Regions from separate parts of the Bradyrhizobium sp. NBAIM03 genome, predicted to be linked through region 3. Evidence: predicted binding sites of a transcription regulator. Region 3 holds the regulator's gene; each other region holds the start of a gene.
The links. The regulator PhoB, encoded in region 3, activates phosphate uptake and scavenging genes when phosphate is short. The targets are predictions, from matches to a motif close to TGTCATNNANCTGTCAT.
Positions count from the first base shown of each region.

Region 1: I6F21_RS03460 (DUF47 domain-containing protein) is a predicted target of PhoB. The motif match lies at 1,235-1,251, and genes of this name have one in related genera.
Region 2: I6F21_RS34570 (DUF2794 domain-containing protein) is a predicted target of PhoB. The motif match lies at 1,047-1,063, and genes of this name have one in related genera.
Region 4: I6F21_RS32555 (YbhN family protein) is a predicted target of PhoB. The motif match lies at 2,229-2,245, and genes of this name have one in related genera.

Region 1 is NZ_JADYVS010000002.1:170,261-173,769, reverse strand. It holds gene I6F21_RS03465 (inorganic phosphate transporter) at 1-534, opposite strand, end outside; gene I6F21_RS03460 (DUF47 domain-containing protein) at 547-1,191, opposite strand; gene I6F21_RS03455 (branched-chain amino acid ABC transporter permease) at 1,349-2,317, opposite strand; gene I6F21_RS03450 (branched-chain amino acid ABC transporter permease) at 2,319-3,182, opposite strand; gene I6F21_RS03445 (ABC transporter substrate-binding protein) at 3,258-3,509, opposite strand, start outside.
Region 2 is NZ_JADYVS010000038.1:37,072-40,580, reverse strand. It holds gene I6F21_RS34575 (DUF1223 domain-containing protein) at 1-597, shown strand, start outside; gene I6F21_RS34570 (DUF2794 domain-containing protein) at 1,126-1,497, shown strand; gene I6F21_RS34565 (GNAT family N-acetyltransferase) at 1,645-2,175, opposite strand; gene I6F21_RS34560 (Bax inhibitor-1/YccA family protein) at 2,426-3,217, opposite strand; gene I6F21_RS34555 (FtsX-like permease family protein) at 3,498-3,509, opposite strand, start outside.
Region 3 is NZ_JADYVS010000007.1:186,825-190,333, forward strand. It holds gene I6F21_RS13065 (GcrA family cell cycle regulator) at 213-725, shown strand; gene phoB (phosphate regulon transcriptional regulator PhoB) at 1,025-1,732, opposite strand; gene phoU (phosphate signaling complex protein PhoU) at 1,755-2,471, opposite strand; gene pstB (phosphate ABC transporter ATP-binding protein PstB) at 2,483-3,304, opposite strand; gene pstA (phosphate ABC transporter permease PstA) at 3,301-3,509, opposite strand, start outside.
Region 4 is NZ_JADYVS010000032.1:21,034-24,542, reverse strand. It holds gene I6F21_RS32560 (hypothetical protein) at 1-875, opposite strand, end outside; gene I6F21_RS32555 (YbhN family protein) at 975-2,057, opposite strand; gene I6F21_RS32550 (ferritin-like domain-containing protein) at 2,488-2,994, shown strand; gene I6F21_RS32545 (EAL domain-containing protein) at 3,208-3,509, shown strand, end outside.

The DNA.
Region 1 (3,509 bases), on a different contig from region 3:
CAGGATGCGGAAGGCGCGGTCGACCGCGAACGGCGTCGAGCGCACCGAGGCCCAGGACACGATCGCAACCAGCGCCATTGCGAGCAGGAAGCCAACCAGCGGCGACAGCACGATCGCCAGCACGGTCTTGGACAGGCCGCTCCACACCGCGGCCGAAATACCGGCCTTGGCCAAGCCGCCGCCGACGAGCCCGCCGATCAGCGCGTGCGACGACGACGATGGAATGCCGAGCGCCCAGGTCACGAGGTTCCAGACGATGGCGCCGACGAGGGCTGCGAAGATCACCTGGGCGTCGACGACCGCAGGATCGATGATGCCGGTGCCGATGGTCTGGGCGACGTGCAGCCCGAACACCAGGAAGGCGATGAAATTGAAGAACGCGGCCCAGAACACCGCGAATTGCGGTCGCAGCACGCGGGTCGAAACGATGGTCGCGATCGAATTGGCGGCGTCGTGCAGGCCGTTCAGGAAATCGAACAGCAGCGCGACGGCGATCAGGCCGACCAGGACGGGAAAAGCCAACGCAGCATCCACGGCGGCCCTGCCCTACACTTGCTCGATGACGATGCTGTTGATCTCGTTGGCGACGTCGTCGAAGCGGTCGGCGACCTTCTCGAGATGGTCGTAAATCTCGACGCCTACGATGAAGTCCATCGCATTGCCGTCGCGATGCTTGAGGAACAGCTCCTTCAGGCCGATGTCGTGGAGATCGTCGACACGGCCCTCGAGCTTGCCGAGCTCCTCGGTGATCGCGGTCAGCATGGCGACGTTCTTGCCGATCTCCTGCATCAGCGGCAGCGCACGGCCGACCAGATTGGCGCATTCGATCAAGAGTCCGCCGATCTCGCGCATCGGCGGCTCGAAACTGCGCACCTCGAACAGCATCACGGCCTTGGCCGTCTGCTGCATCTGGTCGATGGCATCGTCCAGCGACGTGATCAGGTTCTTGATGTCGCCGCGGTCGAACGGGGTGATGAAGGTGCGGCGCACCGCCGTCAGCACCTCGCGGGTGATATTGTCGGCGTCGTTCTCGAACTGGTTGACGCGCTGGCAATAGACCGGCGTCTCCTCGCCCCCGTTGAGCATGCCCTGGAGCGCGACCGCGCCCTGGATCACGGTCTGGGCATGGCGGTCGAACAGGTCGAAGAACCGCTCTTCCCTGGGCAGGAACGCACGAAACCATCGCATCATGGGGACAAACTACCGGTTGGAAAATGGTCAGGCCCGCAAGGGCTGTCACAAAACTGTCATAGACCATTTTCGATCCGCGCGCGTGTCGCCTCACGCCCGCGGAGCCGGATCATCCACCGCTTTCATGCATCAATGAAACTGATGCAATACCAGTTACTTAGAGCGATCGCCGGAAGTAATGCGCGATTTCGCCGACGACGCCGCGGCGGAAGGTGAGCACGCAGACCACGAAGATCGCGCCTTGGATCACCGTCACCCACTGGCCGAAGCCGGCCAGATATTGCTGCATGGCGATGATCACGAAGGCGCCGACCACGGGACCGAAAACGGTGCCGAGCCCGCCGACCAGCGTCATCAGCACGACCTCGCCCGACATCGTCCAGTGCACGTCGGTGAGCGAAGCGTTCTGCGCCACGAACACCTTCAGCGCACCGGCAAGTCCGGCGAGCGTCCCCGACAGCACGAAGGCCAGGAACTTGTATTGGTCGGTGCGGTAGCCGAGCGAGATCGCGCGCTGCTCGTTCTCGCGGATCGATTTCAGCACCTCGCCGAACGGCGAGTTGATGATGCGGAAGATCAGGAGGAAGCCGGCGAGGAAGCCGACCAGCACGACATAGTACAGCACCGTCGGCTTGGACAGATCGAGCACGCCGAACATGCGTCCCTGCGGGATGCCCTGGATGCCGTCCTCACCATGGGTGAACGGGGCCTGGAGATAGATGAAGTACAGGAGCTGCGACAGCGCCAGCGTGATCATCGAGAAATAGATGCCCTGGCGTCGGATCGAGATGTAGCCGGTGACGATCGAGAGCACGAACGCCGCGGCGACGCCGACGAGAATGCCGAGCTCGGGCGGCAGCGCCCAGACCTTCAGCGCATGCGCGCTGCAATAGCCGGCCGTGCCCAGAAACATCGCGTGGCCGAACGACAGCAAGCCGCCATAGCCGACCAGCAGATTGAAGGCGCAGGCGAGCAGCGCAAAGCACAGCGCCTGCATCACGAAGAACGGATAGACGCCCGTGAACGGCACCGCTGCGAGCAGCAGCGCCATCACTGCGAATACAATCATCTCGTCGCGCATTGCGCGCGGGGTCACAGGAAGCGTGTCGTCCGTCAGGGTTGTCATCTCAGGCCGCCCTTCCCGTCAATCCCGTCGGCTTCACCAGCAGCACCAGCACCATCAGCACGAACACGACGGTGTTGGAGGCCTCGGGGTAGAAATACTTGGTCAGGCCCTCGATCACGCCGAGCGCAAAGCCGGTGATGATGGAGCCCATGATCGAGCCCATGCCGCCGATCACCACCACCGCGAACACGACGATGATGAGGTCGGCACCCATCAGCGGCCGCACCTGGTTGATCGGCGCCGAGAGCACGCCGGCAAGCGCGGCAAGGCCGACGCCGAGACCGTAAGTGAGCGTGATCATGCGCGGCACGTTGATGCCGAAGGCACGCACCAGCGTCGGATTTTCAGTGGCGGCGCGCAGGTAGGCGCCGAGCTGCGTCTTCTCGATGAGAAACCAGGTCGCAAGGCACACCGCCAGCGAGAACACGACGACCCAGCCGCGGTAGATCGGCAGGAACATGAAGCCGAGATTCATGCCGCCCCTGAGCTGCTCGGGAATGGCGTAAGGCAGGCCCGAGGAGCCGAAATAGTTCTGGAACACGCCCTGCACGATCAGCGCGATGCCGAAGGTCAGGAGCAGGCCGTAGAGATGATCGAGCCCGGTTAGCCATTGCAGCATGGTCCGTTCCAGGATCATGCCGAAGATGCCGACGATGATCGGCGCCAGCAGCAGCGCCCACCAATAATTGATGCCACCAAGGTTCAACAGGAAATAGGCGACGAAGGCGCCCATCATGTAGAGCGCGCCGTGGGCGAAATTGATGATGTTGAGCATGCCGAAGATGACGGCAAGCCCGAGACTGAGCAGCGCGTAGAACGAGCCGTTGATCAGTCCCACCAGTAGCTGAGCGTAGAGAGCCTGCATCGATCCCGCACCCGGTCCCTTCTATTCCTCAAAGACAGGCCGGCGCCGTTGCGCGCCGGCCCGCATCGTTCACCGTTACTTCTTCACCAGCGGACAGGCGCTTTCCGACAGCGGCCGGAAGGCCAGGTCGCCGGGGGTCGTGCCGATCAGCTTGTAATAGTCCCAGGGGCCCTTGGATTCCTCGGGCTTCTTGACCTCGAACAGATAGGCCGGATGCAGCTTGCGACCGTCCGCACGGATCGTTCCCTTGCCGAACAACGCATCGTCGGTCGGCATCTCCTTCATCTTGGCGACCACCTTGGCCCCGTCATGCGGATTGCCGCCCAT
Region 2 (3,509 bases), on a different contig from region 3:
GGCGATCTCTCCAAGGACCCCTCCGTCATCGCGCTGAGCATGCCGATCGATTATTGGGACTATCTCGGCTGGAAGGACACACTGGCGGATTCGCGCTTCTCTGCACGGCAGCGTGCCTATTCGCGCATGCGCGGCGACCGCGAGGTCTACACGCCGCAGGTCGTGGTCAACGGCTCCACCCATGTCATCGGCAGCGATCGCACCGGCATCGAGAACGCGATCGGCAAGACCGACAAGGGCACTGGCGTGATGAGCGTGCCGGTGACGATGTCGCTCTCGGGCAAGCAGATCAACGTGTCGGTCGCCGCAAGCAAGGAGCCCACGGTCTCGCGCGGAGAGGTCTGGATCTGCTCGATCGCGAAGTCGGTGCCGATCGCGATCACCCGCGGCGAGAACAAGGGGCAGCAGGTCACCTATCACAACGTGGTGCGCAGCCTGCTCAAGGTCGGCGACTGGACCGGCCGTCCGGAGAGCTGGACGGTGCCGATCGAGAACCTCACGCGCGACGGCGTCGACGGCGCGGTGGTCTACGTCCAGGACGGCAGCCGCGAGCGACCGGGCCCGATGCTGGGTGCGGCCTACACGTCGCTGCATTGAAGCAGGCAGAACGTCTCAGCAATTGATGCTCGTCATTCCGGGGCGCGCCTCTTGGCGCGAACCCGGAATCCATTTCTCAGCTTGTGATGGTAAATGGATTCCGGGCTCGCGCTTCGCGCGCCCGGGAATGACGGCGGACCCGGAAACATCTCGGCACAAACAAAAAAGGACCAACTTGCGTTGGCCCTCCTTGTCGTGCGTACAGACCCGATCCTGTTCGACCCCGGGGGGCTGGGGGCTGAGGAATCCGGAACCGAAAGGACCGGGTCAACGCACGTCACCCTTTTCGCAGTGCAGGGCGGCAGGCGGTTGGCGGAAAAGCGGCGATACTATGATTCCTGCTAACGATCCCGTGACGGTTTGCCGCGACGGAGTTCCACCCTTGCGTGTGCCCTTATGCGACGCCGATTCGATAGGTCGAGCCCCTTGCGATGCGGAACGGTTGGCGCAATCATGCAATTGTCACGAACGCGGTTCCGGGACGATCTTGGCGGACGCGGGTAGCCGTGCGATGAGGAGGCGCTTCCCATGAGTCTGACGTCGGAGGATGCCGATCCGAGCGAGCAGCGCGCGGCGGCGCGTCCTGCCGCGGCGCATGCGCAGCCGAACCGGGTGACGTTCAACCGGCTCGAGCTGCACCGGATTCTCAATCTCTACGGCCGCATGGTCGCCGACGGCGAATGGCGCGACTATGCCATCGACTTCCTGAAGGACCGCGCCGTGTTCTCGGTCTATCGCCGCGCCTCGGAAGTGCCGATCTATCGCATCGAGAAGGACCCGCGCCTGGCGCGCAAGCAGGGCATGTACAGCGTGATCTCGGCGACCGGCCTGATCCTGCGTCGCGGCCACGAGCTCGAGCGGGTGCTGCTGGTGATCGATCGCAAATTGGCGGTGGTGTAGACCAACCATCGATCGTCATTCCGGGGCGCGACGAAGTCGCGAGCTATGGTGCGCAATTGCGCACCCGAGAATCCATCCCTCCACCGCCCCTGCCGTTCAATGGATTCCGGGTTCGATGCTGCGCATCGCCCCGGAATGACGGATGAACTACTTCCCCGGCACCGTGCTTGCGCCCTCGCCGAGGTCGCGCTGCATCATCACGGTGTCCAGCCAGCGGCCGAATTTCAGCCCGACACTGGGATGCGTGCCGATCATCTTGAAGCCGCACCTTGTGTGCACGCCGATCGACCCGGCATTGGCGGAATCGCCGATGACAGCGATCATCTGGCGAAAGCCGCGCGCTTCGCATTCGACGATCAGCCGTTCCAGCAGCATTGAGCCGACGCCGCGGCGGTGGAAGGACGGATCGAGATAGATCGAGTTCTCCACCGTGAAGCGATAGGCGGGCCGCGGCCGGTAGGCGCCGGCATAGGCATAGCCGGCCACGCGGCCGTCCAGCATGGCGACGAAATAGGGATAGCCGCCGTCGATCAGCGCGCGATAGCGGCGCGTCATTTCCGAGAGGTCGGGCGGCTCCAGCTCGAACGTCGCCGTGCCCTCGCGGACGGCCTGCTGGTAGATGGCGGTGACGGCGGGGAGGTCGGCCTCGGTGGTGGGCCTGATATCGGGTGCGGACATGGGGGAAGGATAGAGCGTTCCCTGAGGGGCCGGAAGAGGCTGCGCTGCCTCCACACCCGTCATTGCGAGCGCAGCGAAGCAATCCAGAAATGCATCTGCGGAGGGGCTCTGGATTGCGTCGTCGCATCGGCGCAAAATTGCTGCGCAATTTTGTCGCGAGCTCCTCGCAATGACGGGGAGAGGCCGTACCCTCAAAACAAAAACCCCGGCCTTTCGGCCGGGGTTCGTGTCCGTTCTCTCGTCTCAGAGCTTACTCGCGCTGGCCGAGGAGCTGCAGCAGCAGCGTGAACAGGTTGATGAAGTTCAGGTACAGCGACAGTGCGCCGGTGATGGCCGAACGCTCTGCGACGTCACCGCCGGCCGAGGCATAGCCGTAGATGTAGTCGTTCTTCAGCCGCTGGGTATCCCAGGCGGTCAGGCCCGAGAACACCAGCACGCCGACCACCGACACGATGAACTGCAGCATCGAGCTGGCCAGGAACAGGTTCACCAGGCTGGCGAGAACGATGCCGATCAGGCCCATGAATAGGAACGAGCCCATGCCGGTCAGGTCACGCTTGGTGGTGTAGCCGTAGAGGCTCAGCGCACCGAAGGTCGCCGCGGTGATGAAGAACACCCGCACGATCGAGGTGTGCGTGAACACCAGGAAGATCGACGACAGCGAGATGCCCATCAGCGCCGCGAACACCCAGAACAGGATCTGGGCGGTCGAGGGTGCCAGACGATTGATGCCTGCCGAGATCACGAACACCATCGCGAGCGGCGCCAGGATGAACAGCCACTTCAGGGGGCTGACGAACATGGCGTAGCCGAACGGCGTCAGGAACACCTTGCCGACGCGGACGGCGTCCGCCGTCGGAACGTCGGTCACGGCGGCCATGTAGACGCCGAGCGCGGCAAGGCCGGTGATGGCCAGGCCAATGCTCATGTAGTTGTAGATGCGCAGCATATAGGCGCGCAGGCCGGCATCGACCGTCGCGGCGTCAACACGCCCGGCGGCCCTGCCGAAAGGAGAAGCGTAGTTACGGTCTAGGTCCGACATGGTCGAATTCCCGTTGGTTGGTCCGGTCCGGCACGAGGGTCGCCATGCCGCCGGTTCGTCAAATTCTATCTCGGAGACCGCTGCCAGCCGACTAAATTTTGGCTCACAATCGGGACTCCGAACCCATCCGATATGTGGGAAACTAACACATTCGCCGCAACCTTCCACGCGCGGCTGAATGTCGCCCTCGGCGTCAATCCTGACGCGAAGCTGACCGGTAGCGTGGTTAATCGCCGAAACCGGGCCGATTCCGGGCAGCTCGATCCGCCGCTACATTTTGTCACAAATTTCG
Region 3 (3,509 bases):
GTCACGCCATATTGTAGCGTTTGGACTGTCAGATACGACATCTCGTGCAGCAGTTCTGATCCCAGAAGTCCTCATGTACCGGCGTAAACGTTCGGGCGTCTTGAGCGCGCCCGGCGAGCCTTAAGGGATTCTGACGGCACGGGTTTTTCAAGGCTAAAGCATTCGCTGCGAAGGCCCCAGGATGGCAGGCCCGCAGCGAGGGAAAGGGTGCAATGACGGTTTTGACCTGGTCCGATGATCGCGTCGAGCAGCTGAAGAAGCTCTGGGAGGCCGGACTTTCGGCCAGCCAGATCGCGGCGGAGCTCGGCAATGTGACCCGCAATGCCGTGATCGGCAAGGTGCACCGGCTCGGCCTGTCCGGCCGCGCCAAGAGCCCTTCATCGGCAGCGCCGCGGCCGCGCAAGGCACGGCCCGCGCAGCATATGATGCGGGTGACCCGCCCCGTCGCGCGCGGCAACACCGCGTTGGCGCAGGCCTTCGAGGTCGAGTTGGAAGCCGAGCCGGTTACCTACGACAACGTGGTGCCGATGAGCCAGCGGCTGTCGCTGCTGGAATTGAACGAGGCGACCTGCCACTGGCCGGTCGGCGATCCCTCGAGCCCGGATTTCTTCTTCTGCGGCGGCAAGGCGCTCTCCGGCCTGCCCTATTGTGCCCAGCATTCGCGCGTGGCCTATCAGCCCGCAGCGGATCGCCGTCGCGCAGCACCGAAACCGGGCACGCGGTGAGCTTGCGGAATTCCCTGATCGCCAAGCTTTGATCGCCAAGCTTGATCGCCAAGACTGCAGCCGCCACACGATGACGGCTCCCAATCGCTCGGTGTCATCCCCGCGAATGCGGGATCCGTAACCGCGGGGCGCAATCGTTGCGCGAGATGGTCACTCCGAGTCTTCGCCAAACCACGTCCTGTGGCTAATCGCGAATAGCGCAAGCGCTCGCGCTGAGATCCCGGGCTCACGCTGCGCGCGCCCCGGGATGACGGCCGAGATCGGCGCCGCAGTTCGCCAAACCAGCTGTCGCTGGCGCCTTACGTCTGCTCAGCCTTCGCGAAGCGATCGTCCAGCGCGTAGCCGGCGCCGCGGACGGTGCGGATCGGGTCCTGCTCGCGGCCAAGGTTGAGCAGCTTGCGCAGGCGGCCGATATGGACGTCGACGGTGCGCTCGTCGATGTAGATGTCGCGGCCCCAGACGCTGTCGAGCAGCTGCTCGCGCGAGAACACGCGGCCGGGATGCTCCAGGAAGAACTCCAGCAGGCGATATTCGGTCGGACCGAGATCGATCGGCCGGCCCGAGCGCGCCACGCGGCGCTTGTCGCGGTCGAGCTCGATATCGCCATAGGCGAGCACGGTGGCGAGGCGCTCGGGACTCGCACGCCTGAGCAGGCCCTTCACGCGCGCAAGCAGTTCCGGCACCGAGAACGGCTTGACGATATAATCATCCGCGCCGGTCGCGAGCCCGCGCACCCGTTCGCTCTCCTCGCCGCGCGCGGTGAGCATGATGATCGGCAGCTGCTTGGTCTCGGGGCGGGTCCGAAGCCGCCGGCACAGCTCGATGCCTGACAGGCCCGGCAGCATCCAGTCGAGCACGATCAGATCGGGAATGTGCTCCTTGAGGCGGGTGTCGGCGTCATCGCCGCGCATCACCGTCTCGACGTCATAGCCGTCGCCTTCGAGGTTGTAGCGAAGAAGCTCGGTGAGAGCTTCCTCGTCCTCAACCACCATAATGCGTGCGCCCATGTGGTCGTAGCTCCTTAAGTCGTCAGGTGTTCGGCACCGTCGTGGCGAAGGTCGTCATGTCGCCCTTCGGCCGCTTGTCGGTGATCGCCTGGCCCTCGATCATGTAGAACACGGTCTCGGCGATGTTGGTGGCGTGGTCGCCGATCCGCTCGATGTTCTTGGCACAGAACATCAGGTGGATGCAGAACGAGATGTTGCGCGGATCTTCCATCATGTAGGTGAGGAGCTCGCGGAACAGCGAGGTGCAGATGGCGTCGACTTCCTCGTCGCCCTTCCACACCGCCATCGCCGCCGGCAGGTCGTGCGCGGCATAGGCGTCCAGCACCGACTTGACCTGCTGCTGCACGAGGTCGGTCATGTGCTCCAGGCCGCGGAACAGCTTGAGCGGATGGAAATCCGTCTCCAGCGCCGCGACGCGCTTGCCCATGTTCTTGGCGAGATCGCCGATGCGCTCGAGATCGGTCGCAACGCGCATCGCGCCGACGATCTCGCGCAGGTCGACGGCCATCGGCTGGCGGCGGGCGATGGTGAGCACGGCGCGCTCCTCGATGCGCTTCTGCAGCGCGTCGAGCTCGACGTCGGTGGCGACGACGCGCTGGCCGAGCGCGACGTCGCGGCGGATCAGCGCGTCGACGGAATCGACGATCATGCGCTCGGCGATGCCGCCCATCTCGGCGACCAGGCGGGTGAGCTCCTGAAGGTCGCTGTCGAAAGCCTTTACGGTATGTTCAGAACCCATGTTCCGTCTCCTCAGCCGAACCGGCCGGTGATGTAATCCTGCGTGCGCCGATCGCTCGGCGACGTGAAGATCTTGCTGGTGTCGTCGAACTCGATCAACTCGCCGAGATACATGAAGGCGGTCTTGTCGGAAACGCGCGCCGCCTGCTGCATGTTGTGGGTGACGATCGCGATCGTGTAGTTCTCGGACAATTCCTGGATCAGCTCCTCGACCTTGGCGGTCGAGATCGGGTCGAGCGCCGAGCAGGGCTCGTCAAACAGGATCACCTCGGGCCGCACCGCGACGGTGCGGGCGATGCAGAGGCGCTGCTGCTGGCCGCCGGAGAGCGACAGGCCGGAGGCATTGAGCTTGTCCTTGACCTCGTTCCACAGCGCGCCACCGCGCAGCGCCTTCTCGACGCGGTCGTCCATCTCGGACTTGGAGATCTTCTCATAGAGACGAATGCCGAAGGCGATGTTCTCGTAGATCGTCATCGGGAACGGCGTCGGCTTCTGGAACACCATGCCGACCCGGGCGCGGAGCAGGTTGAGGTCGAGCTTGGGGTCGAGGATGTTGGTATGGTCGAGCAACAGCTGACCGTCGGCGCGCTGGCCCGGATAGAGGTCGTACATCCGGTTGAAGATGCGCAGCAGGGTGGACTTGCCGCAGCCGGACGGGCCGATGAACGCCGTGACGCGGTTGGTGCCGAGCGCCAGGTTGATGTTCTTCAGCGCGTGGTGGTCGCCGTAGTAGAAGTTGAGGTTGCGCGCCGTGACCTTGGCGGGCGCCTCGGGCAGGGGCTGCGAGCCGGGATGAACGGACGGTGCGCTGACGGAAACAGACATTTCACTCATTTTGCAGTCCTCTCGGCGCCAAGGATGCGCGCGCCAATGTTAAGGGCAAGCACGGTCAGGGTGATCAACAGCGCGCCGCTCCAGGCGAGTTGCTTCCAATACTCGTAGGGGCTCTGCACGAAGTTGTTGATGGTGACAGGCAGGTTCGCCATCGTCTTGTTCAGGCCGAGGCTGAAGAACTGGTTCGACAGTGCCGTGAACAACA
Region 4 (3,509 bases), on a different contig from region 3:
AGCGGCAGGAAGGTCACGGCGATGTGGGTGTAGCGCACCGCGAGCGCCAGCGCGGTGCGCGCCTGATAGCTGTAGAGCGATCGATGGCACGGCGCATTGAACCAGAGCGCGCTGTAGCGCTGCCAGTTGGCGAGCGTATCCGGCGCCTCGCAGGCGCGGCCGCCCTTGAAGCCGTGGCGGCTCGGCCGGTAGTACTGCGCGCCGGCGGTGCCGAGATAGGAGCGGAAGCAGAATCCTTCGTCCGACAGCGCCAGCGGCCGGTCCGGATTGCCTTCGCCGGAGGCGATGCTGTCGCCGAGACCTGCGATGAAGATGTCGCGGACCTGAATCTCGGTCTGGACCCGCTGGGTCGGATCGGAGCCGGCCGAGACATCGACGGTCGCAACCGTCGGCTTGCCGTAGCGGACGCGCAAATTGATCGGCTCGGCGCAGTCGAAGGTCGAGCTCTGCGGCCCGTCGCCGTCATCGAACGACCAGGCGCAGGTGGCGCCGACCGGCACCGCGCCGGTCAGGCGCACCGTCACGGGATGGTCGATCGGCGTGATGTAGTTCTCTTTGACGTTGTCGCGGGTGCAGGGCTGGTTGACCCGGCCCTGCAGGTCGATGCAGAGCCGGTTGACCATGTTGCGGGCCCAGCCGCGGCCCTCGCTCTGGAGCTCGAGGGACTGTTCGGCGGCTAGAATGCTGCGGTTGCGCTCGTTCTCGACATGGAGCAGGAAGTCGCGCTCCTCGCGGAAGAGCCGGAAGCGGTTACGCACCTCCCAGCTGATCTGCATGGTGCCGGCGTCCTGCGCGGCGGCGCGCTCGGGCAAAGCAAGGATGCCGGCAAGCAACACGGCGCCGGCCGAGAGGGTGCGAAGGAATACGGAAATCATGGCCCGCGTCTTCAACGGCAAAGTTGAGGCGGAAATAAGAGAGGATTGTGCCGCGGCCTGCAACCCTTGCCCGACGATTGCGGAGGTGGCGTCGGCGGCTCAGCGCTTGCTGGCCCGCCGTAGCAGCCGTTCGCGCTCCATCGGCGTCACCTCCTTGGGCAGGTTGGCCTGCGCGCAGGCTTCCGCCAGCCGCCGCCGCTCCTGCCACGGCGCGACCACATTCGTCCAAAGCTCGCGCGTGCCCATGATGGAGATGGCAAGGCCGAACGGGATCACGAAATAGAGAATACGGAACACCAGCAGCGTGGCCAGAAGCTCCTCGCGGCCGAACTGGGGCAGCGCCACGAGCATGGCGGCATCGAACACGCCGATCGAGCCCGGCGCGTGGCTGGCAAAGCCGATCAGGGTCGCCAGGATGAACACGACCGCGAGCGACATGAAGTCGATCGGCGGGTTGACCGGCATCAAGAGGTACATTGCCGTGGCGCAGAAGCCGAGATCAACGACGCCGATCAGGATCTGCACCAAGGTCAGCGGCGCCGAGGGCAGCACCACCTTCCAGCCCTTCTGGCCGAGCTCACGGCGCTTCTCGCCCATGCAGAGCCAGACCAGATACGCGCCGATCGATGCGAGACCGCCGAGAGCGATCAACCGGTTGAGCGAGGAGGGCAGCTGATCCATCGAGGAGGCCGCGTCCGGATGGATGGCCATGCCGATCGAGAGCACGAAGATGTTACCGAGCCAGAAGGTCAGGCCGGACAGGAAGCAGATCTTCGCGACGTCGATCGCGTTCAGTCCGTAGTCCGAATAGATCCGGAAACGGATCGCGCCGCCGGTGAAGACCGTGGCGCCGATGTTGTGCCCGATCGAATAGGACGTGAAGCTGGACAGCGCCGCGATGCGATAGGGCACGTGCTTCTTGCCGATCGTTCGCAGCGCAAAATAGTCGTAGAAGGTCAGCGTACAGAACGCGAAGAAGACGCAGATCGCCGCCAGCCCGATGTTGCCGCGGGGAATCTCCGTCAACGCGGTCAGGATGACCCCGGTATCGATGCCCTTGAGCGTCCGCACCAGCGTGGTGATCGCAAACGCGATGATGAAGATGCTCGCGGCGACGCCGAGCCGTCGCCAGCCGATCCATCTATTGAAGCCGCGTTTCAACGCGGGCAGCAGTCCGTGCATTCATCCTCCCGGCGGGGGGCAAGACCGACCGGGCCAGACATTGGCCGGTCGGGTGCGATCACGGCCAAAAGGCAGGCATCGATCGCTAGGCATGATCCAGCTCATTTAAGGCAAAATCAGCGGCTTGTGCAGCCCTTGACAACAATAGGTTCTGCGTTCGGCGGGCAACTTTGTCATACGCGGTTCATATCGGCGGCGCGTTAAGCATATGAGTCGCGAAACCAGGCTCCATCCGCGCGCTCACCGTGCCGATACGATCTCAGATCCCGGCGCCGTCCGCATTGTTCCAACGCAGAGCCGTATCGGCGTTTTTGGAACGTCGATGCCGCGTGGTCGTTAGCCTCCATCAGCAATCGAACATGGCGGAATACGCGGCTTTTTCGTGCAAGCCGGCGCCTCCGTGTTCCCAAGACCCGAGAGGATCGGAACGATGGGACTGTTCACAAAAGACATCAAGACCATGAACGACCTGTTCGTACATCAGCTCCAGGACATCTATTACGCCGAGCAGCAGCTCACCAAGGCGCTGCCGAAGATGGCGACCAAGGCCACTGATCCGCAGCTGAAACAGGGCTTTTTGACGCACCTCGAGGAAACCAAGCAGCACGTTGCGCGGCTCGAGGAGGTCTTCAAGATGCACGGCGTCCCCGTGAAGGCGGTCGACTGCCCGGCGATCGATGGCATCATCGAGGAAGCCGACGAGACCGCCGGCGAAGTCGCCGACAAGGCGGTGCTCGACGCGGCCCTGATCAATGCGGCGCAGGCCGCGGAGCATTACGAGATCGTCCGCTACGGCAGCCTGATCGCCTGGGCCAAGCAGCTCGGCCGCAACGATTGTGCGGCGGTGCTCGCCAAGACGCTCGAGGAGGAGAAGGCGACCGACCAGAAGCTGACGACACTCGCCGAGAGCAAGGTGAATCTGCGCGCGGCGAGCTGAGTAGAGGAAACTACGAGCGCCGCGCGACGGTCCGCGCGGCGCTTGTGCTTGTTCGCTTCCCGCTGCCGTGGTGCTGCTTCGGTGCGCCGTCGCGAGGATCAGCAATGTGAGCGAACTCGCTCATCTTCCATTCACCACTTCCGGAGCAGGTTTGTAGCCGGTTACCGATCGTCCACCACTGTCGGCTCAAGTGCGGGTCGATAGGGGCCGGCAATGTATCAAGTTCTCTACTGTCTCACCGACGAGCATGACTGGCGACTGGTGGCCCTTGGGGGCGCGGTGTGCCTGCTCGCCAGCGCCGCGGCGATCAGCCTGTTTCAGCGCGCACGCGCGACGCACGGAGCCGGGCGCCTGGCCTGGATCGCCCTGGATGCGGCCGTGAGCGGATGCGGCATCTGGGCGACGCATTTCATCGCGATGCTGGCCTACGGCCCGGGAAGCGCCGGCGCCTACAACATCCCGGTGACAATTCTGTCGCTGATGCTTGCGATCTCCTTGACCTTCGTGGGCCTGAG